DNA from 2 places in the Citrobacter sp. Cm046 genome. Region 2 is predicted to be linked to the other one. Evidence: predicted binding sites of a transcription regulator. Region 2 holds the regulator's gene; the other holds the start of a gene.
What was found. The regulator Fur, encoded in region 2, represses iron uptake genes when iron is present. The targets are predictions, from matches to a motif close to ATAATAATGAGAACNACTATCAA.
Positions count from the first base shown of each region.

Region 1 (5,739 bases), on a different contig from region 2:
GCTTTACGATCCAGCTTACCGTTAGCGCTAAGCGGCAATTCAGCCAGTTGTAACAGGACCGTCGGCACCATATGCGCAGGCAGTTTCTCGCGCAGACGCTCCTGCAAGGCAGGAATATCTAATGGTAAACCCGATTGAGACACCAGATATCCCACCAATTGTCGCGCATCGCCACCTGTCGCCGCTGCCTGGTTGAACACGCAGGCATGGGCAACAGCATGTTCAACATCGGGTAGCATCTGCATCACCCGGTCAATCTCGCCCAGCTCAATGCGCTGCCCGCGAATTTTTAGCTGGTCATCACTACGCCCAAGATACTCAACCGCTCCAGACTCAAGCCAGCGCGCCACGTCACCGGTACGATACATACGTTCACCCGGCGCAAACGGATCGGCGATAAAACGGCTCGCCGTCAGATCCGGTCGACCCAGATACCCTTGCGCCAGTTGGATCCCCGTCAGATACAGATCCCCCGCTACGCCGACAGGCACCGGGCGCATCATGGCGTCGAGGATCCGCAAGCCGGTGTTCCAGACCGGATAGCCAATCGGCACGCTGTTGCCGGTCACTGCGGCGAGTTCTTCACCCCAGGCCGGATACCAGCTCACATCGACTGCTGCTTCAGTTGGACCGTACAAATTGTGCAGCGGAGCATGCGTCAGTTGTTCCCACTCGCGGCATAACTCTGCCGGCAGGGCTTCACCGCTGCAGAATACCTGTTTCAGCGTGGCGCAGCTCTCCCGCGCCGTTTCCGGCGTCAGCGAAGCGACAAAAGCCGCCAGCATTGACGGCACAAAGTGCGTTGTCGTTATGCCATATTGCGCAAAGAAATGTTGCATCGCGATCGGGTCACGGTGAGCCTCAGGCTCAGCCATCACCAGTTTTGCACCGGCAATAAATGGCCAGAAAAACTCCCATACCGAAACATCAAAACTGCATGGCGTTTTTTGCGCCACCACATCGTCTGCCGTCAGCGGATAGTGATTTTGCATCCATAGCAGGCGGTTAACGATAGCGGTCTGCCCTACCATCACCCCCTTTGGTCTACCCGTCGATCCGGAGGTGAAAATGATATAGGCCGTATGGCCTGGTTGTGATAACGCCAATGGCGTGCAATCGCGCGCTGGCAGAGGCGCGTTGTAGCACAGGCTTTCCAGCCCAGGAATATCGCTAAAGCGCGCCAGCTGTTCATCGGTAGTGATTAACAGCGTGGGTTTAGCGTCTTCCAGCATCATCCGCAGACGATCGTCCGGGTATCCGGTATCAAGCGGTAGCCAGGCGGCTCCGGCTTCGACAATACCGTGCAGCGCCAGCGTAAGGAAAACGGAACGTGGTAAGGCCACCGCCACGCTGTCTCCCGGCCGCACGCCGTGTTCGCGCAGAAGTTTTGCCAGCGCAACCACCTGATGGCGCATTTCGCGATAGCTGAACTGATAGCGGGCATCGGCCAGCGCCGGGGCATCCGGTGTTTTATCGCTTTGTGTCGCAATCAGCGCACTTAGCGTAGTGGACGGGATCTCAACTTCAGTATCGTTAATCTTCGCCAGCTGTGCGTGTTCTGTCGGCAGCAGCATCTCTGCCTCGCCGCAGCACAGCGCCGGATTTTCAGCAAACTGGTCGATAAGACCTGCTAAACGCGAGGCATGCTGTGTCAGCGTGGCTTCATCGTAACGCTGTTTATTTGCCAGGATTTCAATGCTCAGGCCACCATTTTCATCCGGAAATAGCGCCAGTTCGAGATCGTTAACCGGCCCCGTCGCCAGCGTATGGGTTTGCGCCTGTACACCGGGAATGTCTAACTGATAGTCGAAAATTTTCACGTTCAGTACAGGACCAAACAACGGCTCCTCACCGGCGGCTCGCCCGCTGTCACGCACAATTTGCTCCGCATCGTAGCGCTGATGTCGGCGCATTTTCTTTAGCTGCCCGGCAAGGCGTTTCGCCAGTTCAGGCAGGCTTTCCGCCGCATCAAGACTGACGCCGAATGGCAGAACATTCAGTACCGGACCGGTTGCCGTTAACGCTGCTGACCCCATGCGTCGCATGAAGATAAACCCGGCGGCATAATCCATCCGGCTGCATAAACGTCCCAGCCATAATGCAACCAGAGCCAGTGCTAAATCCGCGCGCTGAACGTCGGGCATACGAGCGGCAAGCTGACGGAATGAGCCGTCAGGTGCTGACAATTTCATGCGAATAATATCCGCAGTGGTCGCCCGTCCCGGCAGCGGTTTACTGGACAGCGATGCCGGTGGCGGTAATTGCCGCCGCTGCTCGTTCCAGAAAGCGCCATCGCGTAGATACGCGTCACTGTCGCGATATTGTTGATACTCTTCCACCACTTCGACAAATGGCGTAAAAGGCGAGTCAGGCGTCTTTTCGCCACGCTGCCATGCACTGTAGATTGCGACTATATGGCGGGTAATTGCCGGGAAACTGAAGCCATCGACCAGCAAGTGATGGTAACGTTGATACCAATACCAGCGGTTATCTTCCACCTGAAAGAGCTGATGAAAGACCAGCGATTTCCCACTGTCGACGCGTAAGTCCTGCTGCAGATCGGCCTGCATTAACGCGCATGCAGCCTCATGCGGAGCGGATTTTCCGCGCAGATCGATAATCTCAGGTTCGGCAAAAGTCAGAGCAGGATCAACCCATTGCCAAACATCACCGTTATCTTCAGTAAAGCGCATGCGTAGAGTATCGGCATGCTGCTGTCCCGCAACTACGGCCTTCGCCAGCAACGACGCATTCAGTTCCCCGGTTAATTCTACGTAGTGCGCTACGCTCCATGCCGAGGGTAATGTGGAGAGTTTTTCTGCCATCCAGATACCCGGCTGAGCCGCAACTAACGGTAAACGCTGAGTCATTCTGCCTCCTGTCGATCGGCATAATTTGCAGGCGTCAGCGTGGTCCAGTGCGCCTCCAGCCATTGTTGACATACTTCCTGAGATTGCGGCTCGCATATAACCTGCCAGCCAACAGGAAGTGAGCACTGCTGCGGCCAAAGGCTAAACTGACGTTGTGGGTTTTGCAGAATGTAAAACTGCCCCTGCGGGTTATCGAAGGGATTACTGAATTCCATACTCAACTCCTGTCGTGGAACATCGTCCGGTTAAATCGTGTCGATAAGCGGTTGCCAGAGCGTCATCAGCCCCTGCATCAATCCGCCGCGCCAGCAAAGCGCATCGTGTCCACCATCAACCTGACGCCAGAAAAAAGACCGTGAATCGGGAGGGAACTGGGCGTAAAGCCTCTGATTCGCGCGAAAAATAATCGGTTCGCGAGTACCGGCTTCCAGAACAATACGCAGGCCCCGAGCGCTTAACGCTCCCGCCTTTAGTTGTTCAATAATCACCCCATCCTGATGACTATCACGATGAGGCCACCAGTAGGAGCCGGACTGGCTGAGCACGCAGCCAAAACGTTCAGGCCAGGTCAATCCAGCGTACATCGATGACAATCCGCCAAAACTTTGCCCGGCCACCACGGTGCGCTGCGGGTCATCGCTGAACGCGGTAGTCGCCTTCACCAGTGGCAGCAACTCCTGCTGTACTGCCAACCAAAAATCAGCATTACACGGCAACTCATGGCTGCGATGAGACGTGTCGATGGCATCGATCAGGAGATAAACGGCAGCTGGAAGCTGATTGCGGTGAGTAAGTGAAGTCAGTGCTGGCCAGACGGGCATACTTTGCGCCCAAAACTGGCCATCCAGCAGAATAGCGAGCGGGCGATCCTCAGGGCTGGCCTCGCCAGTGGTAAATACCCACACGCGTCGCGTATTACCCAGCCGTGCGCTACGCCATTGCAGGCATATCGCGGGTGTGTCAGGGGGTTCAGGATAATCCCAGCCTGGCTGGACGGGCGCATCAGGCATTTCCAGCGCCGAAACCGCATGACCACGCCCGCCTTGCCAGCTTTGGGGATTGAGGGGATCGGCAATCGCCTGCGGCAACAGTTGGCGCCAACCTTCCCGAAGAGTCGCTCTGTCTGGCGTATCACCAGCAGATAACGCGGCAAAAATATCGTTTCGTTCAGAGGGGATAAAGCAGTAGCTACCGCGCCAGTGAGCGCTCATAGTGGTGCTCCAGCACCAAACATTTGTACCATCAATGCGTTGCATCGACTGGGGAATGGCATTTTGATGGTGATCGGTCACACCGGTAATGTAGACCCACACATGACGAATTGCCGACGTTTTCTCCGTTCCCTGCGGATCACGCCACCAAAAGGTCACACGGTAATCACCGCTATCCTCGCGCACCCACTCAGGGCCTTGTTTTGACTGCCACCACGCTTCGCTTCCCATCATTAACGTCGTCACCGTCATAACCCCATGTTTATTGTGCAATTTTTTATTTAGGCGTGAAATATATTGATAATATTATTGATAACTATTTGCATTTGCAATAGCGTATTACCGCGCTGTGGGAAGCGCGCGCATTATTTCACCACTTATAAACCGACCTGGCGCTGCGAACTTTTTCTGGAATGGATAGTTTTCGCAGATGCGGGCGACATCAGGCCTGGTGCTTCAAAACGGCACATTGGTACTCGTGGCTAAAAGAAAGCAGGACATACAATGAACAACAAGATTCATTCACTGGCCTTATTGGTCAATTTAGGTATTTACGGGGTAGCACTGCCAGCAATGGCAGAAGATAACACCGACAGCGCCGCCGTCTCTCATGAAGACACCATCGTCGTCACTGCCGCCCAACAGAACCTGCAGGCGCCAGGCGTTTCAACCATCACTGCTGATGAAATCCGTAAGAATCCTCCCGCTCGCGATGTCTCGGAAATCATCCGTACCATGCCTGGTGTTAACCTGACCGGTAACTCAACCAGCGGTCAGCGTGGTAACAACCGTCAGATCGATATTCGCGGTATGGGACCAGAAAACACCCTGATCCTGATCGACGGTAAGCCAGTCACCAGCCGCAACTCCGTACGTCAGGGCTGGCGCGGCGAGCGCGATACCCGTGGTGATACCTCCTGGGTACCCCCGGAAATGATTGAGCGCATTGAAGTACTGCGTGGCCCTGCTGCTGCACGCTACGGCAACGGTGCGGCGGGCGGCGTGGTGAATATCATCACCAAAAAAGGCAGCAACGAATGGCACGGTTCCTGGGATACCTATTTCAACGCCCCGGAACACAAAGACGAAGGCTCGACCAAACGTACCACCTTTAGCCTTAATGGCCCGATGGGTGGGGATTTCAGCTTCCGCCTGTACGGTAATCTCGATAAAACCCAGGCCGACGCATGGGATATCAACCAGGGACATCAGTCAGAGCGTACCGGCACCTATGCCAACACGTTACCTGCCGGTCGCGAAGGTGTGATCAACAAAGACATCAACGGCGTTGTACGCTGGGATTTCGCTCCACTCCAGTCACTGGAACTTGAAGCCGGGTATAGCCGCCAGGGCAACCTGTACGCTGGCGACACCCAAAACACCAACACCAACCAACTGGTGAAAGATAACTACGGTAAAGAGACCAATCGTCTGTACCGTCAAAACTACTCCCTGACCTGGAACGGCGGCTGGGATAACGGCGTTACCACCAGCAACTGGGTGCAGTATGAACATACGCGTAACTCCCGTACGCCGGAAGGTTTAGCCGGGGGTACAGAAGGGATCTTTGACCCGAACGCATCGCAAAAATATGTTGATGCCGATCTGAACGATGTCATGCTGCACAGTGAAATCAGTATTCCGCTGGATCTGCTGGT
Region 1 is NZ_JAOWGP010000036.1:397,523-403,261, reverse strand. It holds gene entF (enterobactin non-ribosomal peptide synthetase EntF) at 1-2,870, opposite strand, end outside; gene OGX98_RS08515 (MbtH family protein) at 2,867-3,085, opposite strand; gene fes (enterochelin esterase) at 3,116-4,333, opposite strand; gene OGX98_RS08505 (TonB-dependent siderophore receptor) at 4,586-5,739, shown strand, end outside.
Region 1: fes (enterochelin esterase) is a predicted target of Fur. The motif match lies at 4,385-4,407, and genes of this name have one in related genera.

Region 2 (5,739 bases):
CAGAAAAACTCGGAGTAACCGTAGTTGTTGCAGCCCTGTGGCAGAATGGTCAACATGATACCCTAACCCGCTAGTGTGAAAAAAAGAACTTTGCCATGAAATTGAATATCCGAGCGCAATCTGCACAAAACCTGCACAATAATTCCCCCATCGTCCTGGTTCACGGTCTGTTTGGCAGCCTGGATAACCTGGGCATACTGGCACGTGACCTGGTAGTCGATCACGACATCATTCAGGTTGATATGCGAAATCACGGGCTCTCCCCTCGTTCGCCAGAGATGAATTACCCGGCCATGGCGCAAGACCTGTTGGATACACTGGACGCCCAACAAATAGAAAAAGCGACTTTTATTGGTCACTCAATGGGGGGCAAAGCGGTGATGGCGCTAACCGCGCTGGCACCTGAACGTATCGATCAACTGGTGGCTATCGATATTGCACCGGTTGACTACCATGTCCGTCGTCACGATGAGATCTTTGCGGCGATTAATGCCGTGACGGATGCACAAGCCGCATCACGCCAGCAGGCGGCAAGCGTGATGCGCCAGTACCTGAAAGAAGAAGGCGTAATCCAGTTTCTGCTGAAATCCTTTGTTGACGGCGAGTGGCGTTTCAATGTCCCCGCATTGTGGGACCAGTATCCTCATATTGTGGGCTGGGAAACCATACCTGCATGGGATCATCCGGCGCTGTTCATCCCTGGTGGAAACTCGCCGTATGTTACCGAAGCGTACCGTGACCAATTACTGGCGCAATTCCCTCAGGCAAGGGCGCATGTTATTGCAGGTGCAGGTCACTGGGTACACGCAGAAAAACCAGATGCGGTCCTACGCGCCATCCGTCGTTATCTGACGGACAAGGCCAACTGATTAAAAACTCAGCGTCCGCGCGCGATTACGTGCGTGGGCGTTGGCGCGCCCCCCCTGCTGATGTATGATGGCGCGCTATCCATCCGGGCAGACGCCTGGCTGATTGTTTCCCCGAAGTCACCAAGATCATGGCCAAAGAACAAACGGACCGTACGACATTAGATCTGTTCGCGCAGGAGCGTCGCCCGGGACGACCCAAAACCAATCCGCTTTCGCGTGATGAACAGTTACGTATTAATAAACGTAATCAGCTTAAACGCGACAAAGTTCGCGGGCTTAAGCGTGTCGAACTGAAACTGAATGCCGACGCCGTTGACGCTCTGAACGAGCTGGCGGACGCACGTAACATGAGTCGCAGTGAACTCATCGAAGAGATGCTGATGAACCAACTCACCACGTTGCGTGGTCAGGCATAGTCTGAATTTCTGCTCTAAATCATAAATCGTGTAGCACAGAGTGCAGTCCCGCGTGTTTGCTGTTTCCGCATGCCTGACTGTTCTGCTATGATTGCCCTTATCCGTGGGCATTGCGCCACCACCATTTCAATAAGTTTCAAGAGGTTATTTTACTCATGGCAATCACTGGCATCTTTTTCGGCAGCGACACCGGTAACACCGAAAACATCGCAAAAATGATTCAAAAACAGCTTGGTAAAGACATTGCCGATGTACATGACATTGCAAAAAGCAGCAAAGAAGACCTGGAAGGGTATGACATTCTTCTGCTCGGTATCCCAACCTGGTATTACGGTGAAGCGCAGTGTGACTGGGACGACTTCTTCCCTACTCTCGAAGACATTGATTTTAACGGTAAACTGGTTGCGCTGTTTGGCTGCGGCGACCAGGAAGACTACGCAGAATATTTCTGTGATGCGTTAGGTACCATCCGCGACATCATCGAACCACGCGGCGCAACCATCGTCGGTCACTGGCCAACGGCGGGTTATCACTTTGAAGCGTCTAAAGGCCTGGCTGATGATGACCACTTTGTCGGTCTGGCTATTGATGAAGATCGCCAGCCTGAGCTGACCGCTGAACGCGTAGAAAAATGGGTTAAACAGATTTCTGAAGAACTGCATCTCGACGAAATCATTAACGCCTGATTTCATGCGGCGTAGAAACGTATCTACGCCGCATCAATAGATAAAACCAATCAAAATAATTGCTACAAATTTGTAACTTTCTCGCCTGACCCTGTACAATGGCTGGATGCCAATCGGGTATTGCACAGAGTGTTTGTCGGCGATACCACGTTTTGATTAACAATATTTGCCAGAGACTTGCTGTTTTCATTTAGACATGGCAGTTCTATAATGATACGCATTATCTCAAGTGCAATTTCTGTCACTTCTGTTAATGAAGTGAACCGCTTAGCTACAGGACAGATTCCGCATGACTGACAATAATACCGCATTAAAGAAGGCTGGCCTGAAAGTAACGCTTCCTCGTTTAAAAATTCTGGAAGTTCTTCAGGAACCGGATAACCATCACGTCAGTGCGGAAGACTTATACAAACGCCTGATAGACATGGGTGAAGAGATTGGTCTGGCGACCGTGTATCGCGTGCTGAACCAATTTGATGATGCCGGTATCGTAACCCGCCATAATTTTGAAGGTGGCAAATCCGTCTTCGAATTAACCCAACAGCATCATCACGATCACCTGATTTGCCTCGACTGTGGCAAAGTGGTCGAATTTAGCGATGATTCCATCGAAGCGCGTCAGCGTGAGATTGCGGCTAAACATGGTATTCGCTTAACCAACCATAGCCTCTATCTGTACGGTCACTGCGCTGAAGGCGATTGCCGCGAAGATGAGCATGCGCACGACGCCAAATAATATGATGTTTTCTGAAAAGCCAACCCTGCGGTTGGCTTTTTTTATAAGCTAAACCTGGCCGGGGGCCTCTTCCTTTCGAGTCAATGCAGCTTTAATGTAAAATTCACCCTACCTCATCGGAGAGCCGAAATGGAGCTTCGCCAGCTACGCTATTATGTTCGTATTGTAGAAACCGGCAGTATGGGCAGCGCGGCGCTCGATCTCAATATTGGTGTTTCGGCTCTCAGCCAGCAAATGACCCGGCTGGAAAACGAACTCGCTATTCGCCTGCTGCAACGAACCTCTCGTGGCGTGACGCCCACCAGCGCCGGACTGGCTTTTTACTCCCAGGCACAACTGGCATTACGTCACGCAGACGATGCGATCCTCGCGGCTCGAGAGGCCCGGCTTTCCGGTCACGTCAGCGTCGGAATGGCTCCCAGTACCGCATCCGTGCTCGGTGTGCCTTTCATTAATGCAATGCGGGAAAACTATGCAGATGTCCGCCTGCATGTGGTGGAAAGCCTCTCCGGTAACCTGGAGCGGATGATTAATACCCGCCAAATTGATTTAGCAGTGGTGTTTCAAAAGGAAAAAATCCTGCGCTGGAGCGCCAGACCGATTCTCGAAGAACGGCTATTTTTGATTGGCACCCATGCTTTACTGGATGATATTACGGATGACAATATCGCCCCTGCCCAGCTGGTTAATATTCCATTGATAATGCCAAGCCCGGGTCACGGCCTGCGCGGCAGACTGGATGCTATCTGCCAGGAACATGCTCTGAACATTGAGATCACTACAGAAATTGATGGTCTGACGCTGTTGATGAGCGCCGTTCGCAGTGGAATCGGTGCCACATTACAACCCGGCGCGGCGATTTCGCATCTCGATAAAGAGACGCTAAGAGTGATCGGCGTCCATAATCCAATACTTAGCCGCCCTAATTTTCTTGTCAGCCTTTCTGATGATGAACTTACCCCCGCAGGTCTCGCTGCCCGCGTGATACTGACCAAAGTGATGTGTCAACTGGTGGAAGCAGGAAGCTGGCCAGGCGCAATTCTTTACAATAACTAAAGGGCTATTTAGCATCACAGCGTAGCGCCCACACAACTTACACGTATACATTTTAATTACAAATTTAACAATTAGTTAAATGGTAATGGAGTATACGATGGTTGATGTTCTGGTGATTGGCGGCGGCAATGCCGCATTATGTGCTGCCTTAACCGCCCGGGAGCAAGGGGCTTCTGTATTACTGCTCGAAGCAGCCCCCCGAGAATGGCGCGGAGGGAATTCCCAACACACGCGTAATTTACGCTGTATGCATGATGCCCCACAGGATGTCCTGGTAGAGAGCTATCCAGAAGAGGAGTTCTGGCAGGATCTCTGGCGTGTAACTGAAGGAAATACCAACGAAGCACTGGCGCGGTTGGTGATACGTACCTCTTCGCAATGTCGCGACTGGATGCGCCAGCACGGCGTTAATTTTCAACCCCCTCTTTCCGGTGCTTTGCATGTGGCGCGCACTAACGCCTTCTTTATGGGCGGCGGAAAAGCTCTCGTGAATGCCTATTATCGCAGCGCAGAAAAGCTGGGCGTGCAAATTCGCTATAACACACCGGTCCAGGCGCTAGAACTGCATAATGGCGAGTTCGTAGCGGCACTGGCAGGCAAAGAGCGCATTGTGGCTAAGTCCTGCGTGCTTGCCGCCGGGGGGTTTGAATCTAACCGCGAATGGCTGCGGGAGGCGTGGGGCAAGAATGCCCGCGGCGAGTGGCCTGCGGATAACTTTCTTATTCGCGGCACACGCTTTAACCAGGGCGTACTGCTTAAATTTATGATCGATGCCGGGGCGGACATTGTCGGCGATCCCTCCCAGTCACACTGCGTGGCGATTGACGCCAGAGCACCATTATACGATGGCGGAATTTGCACCCGTGTGGACTGTGTCTCGCTGGGCATAGTGGTAAATCGTGATGCTGAACGTTTTTATGATGAAGGCGAAGATTTCTGGCCAAAACGTTACGCTATCTGGGGACGGCTGGTTGCCCATCAGCCCGGACAAATTGGCTACTCCATTATCGACAGTAAAGCGATCGGCCACTTCATGCCTCCGGTCTTTCCTGGCGCACAGGCCAATACGCTGACAGAGCTTGCTCGCCAGTTGGGACTGGATGTCGAACGCTTTACCCACACCATCATGCAGTACAACAGCGCCTGCCTGCCTGGGCAATTCGATCACACCACGCTGGATAACTGCGCAACACAAGGTCTGACACCGGCGAAAACACACTGGGCACGACCATTAGATACGCCACCTTACTATGGCTATGCCTTACGCCCGGGGATCACCTTCACCTATCTGGGGCTGAAAGTGGACGAACATGCCGCAGTACACTTTGCCGGACAGCCAAGCCGCAACCTGTTCGTTGCCGGAGAGATGATGGCGGGCAACGTGCTGGGTAAAGGCTATACCGCTGGTGTAGGAATGTCTATCGGCACAACTTTTGGCTGTATTGCCGGAAAAGAGGCCGCCCTGGCTGCACAAAAGGAGGCTCATCATGAAGCAGCTTGAGAAATTGATCATTGAAGCGCAAATTCTCACCGAGCCGGAAGCAGAGGTTGAACGTGTGATGCAGGTCTGTAATGCCTGCCGCTATTGCGAAGGTTTTTGCGCAGTTTTTCCGGCGATGACTCAGCGCCTGGAATTTGGTAAAGCGGATATAAACTATCTGGCAAACTTGTGCCATAACTGTGGTGCTTGTCTGCACTCCTGCCAATATGCTCCGCCCCATGAATTTGCTCTCAATGTACCGAAAGCGATGGCGGAAGTACGGCTGGAAACCTATCAGCACTACGCCCAACCCGCGGCCTTTGGCGCGCTTTATCATCGGGCAGGCGTAACCACGACGCTGTCGCTGGTTTTCGGCCTTATCGTGTTTCTGCTCCTCGCCATGGGTTTAAAGGGTTCATTATTCCATCCTCCACTGGCCGGGGATTTCTATCAAATTTTTCCGCATAACCTGCTGGCATGGATGTTTGGCTCTGTT
Region 2 is NZ_JAOWGP010000027.1:15,122-20,860, reverse strand. It holds gene ybfF (esterase) at 96-869, shown strand; gene ybfE (LexA regulated protein) at 998-1,285, shown strand; gene fldA (flavodoxin FldA) at 1,441-1,971, shown strand; gene OGX98_RS01165 (ryhB-regulated fur leader peptide) at 2,182-2,268, shown strand; gene fur (ferric iron uptake transcriptional regulator) at 2,261-2,707, shown strand; gene tcuR (tricarballylate utilization LysR family transcriptional regulator TcuR) at 2,837-3,763, shown strand; gene tcuA (FAD-dependent tricarballylate dehydrogenase TcuA) at 3,861-5,264, shown strand; gene tcuB (tricarballylate utilization 4Fe-4S protein TcuB) at 5,251-5,739, shown strand, end outside.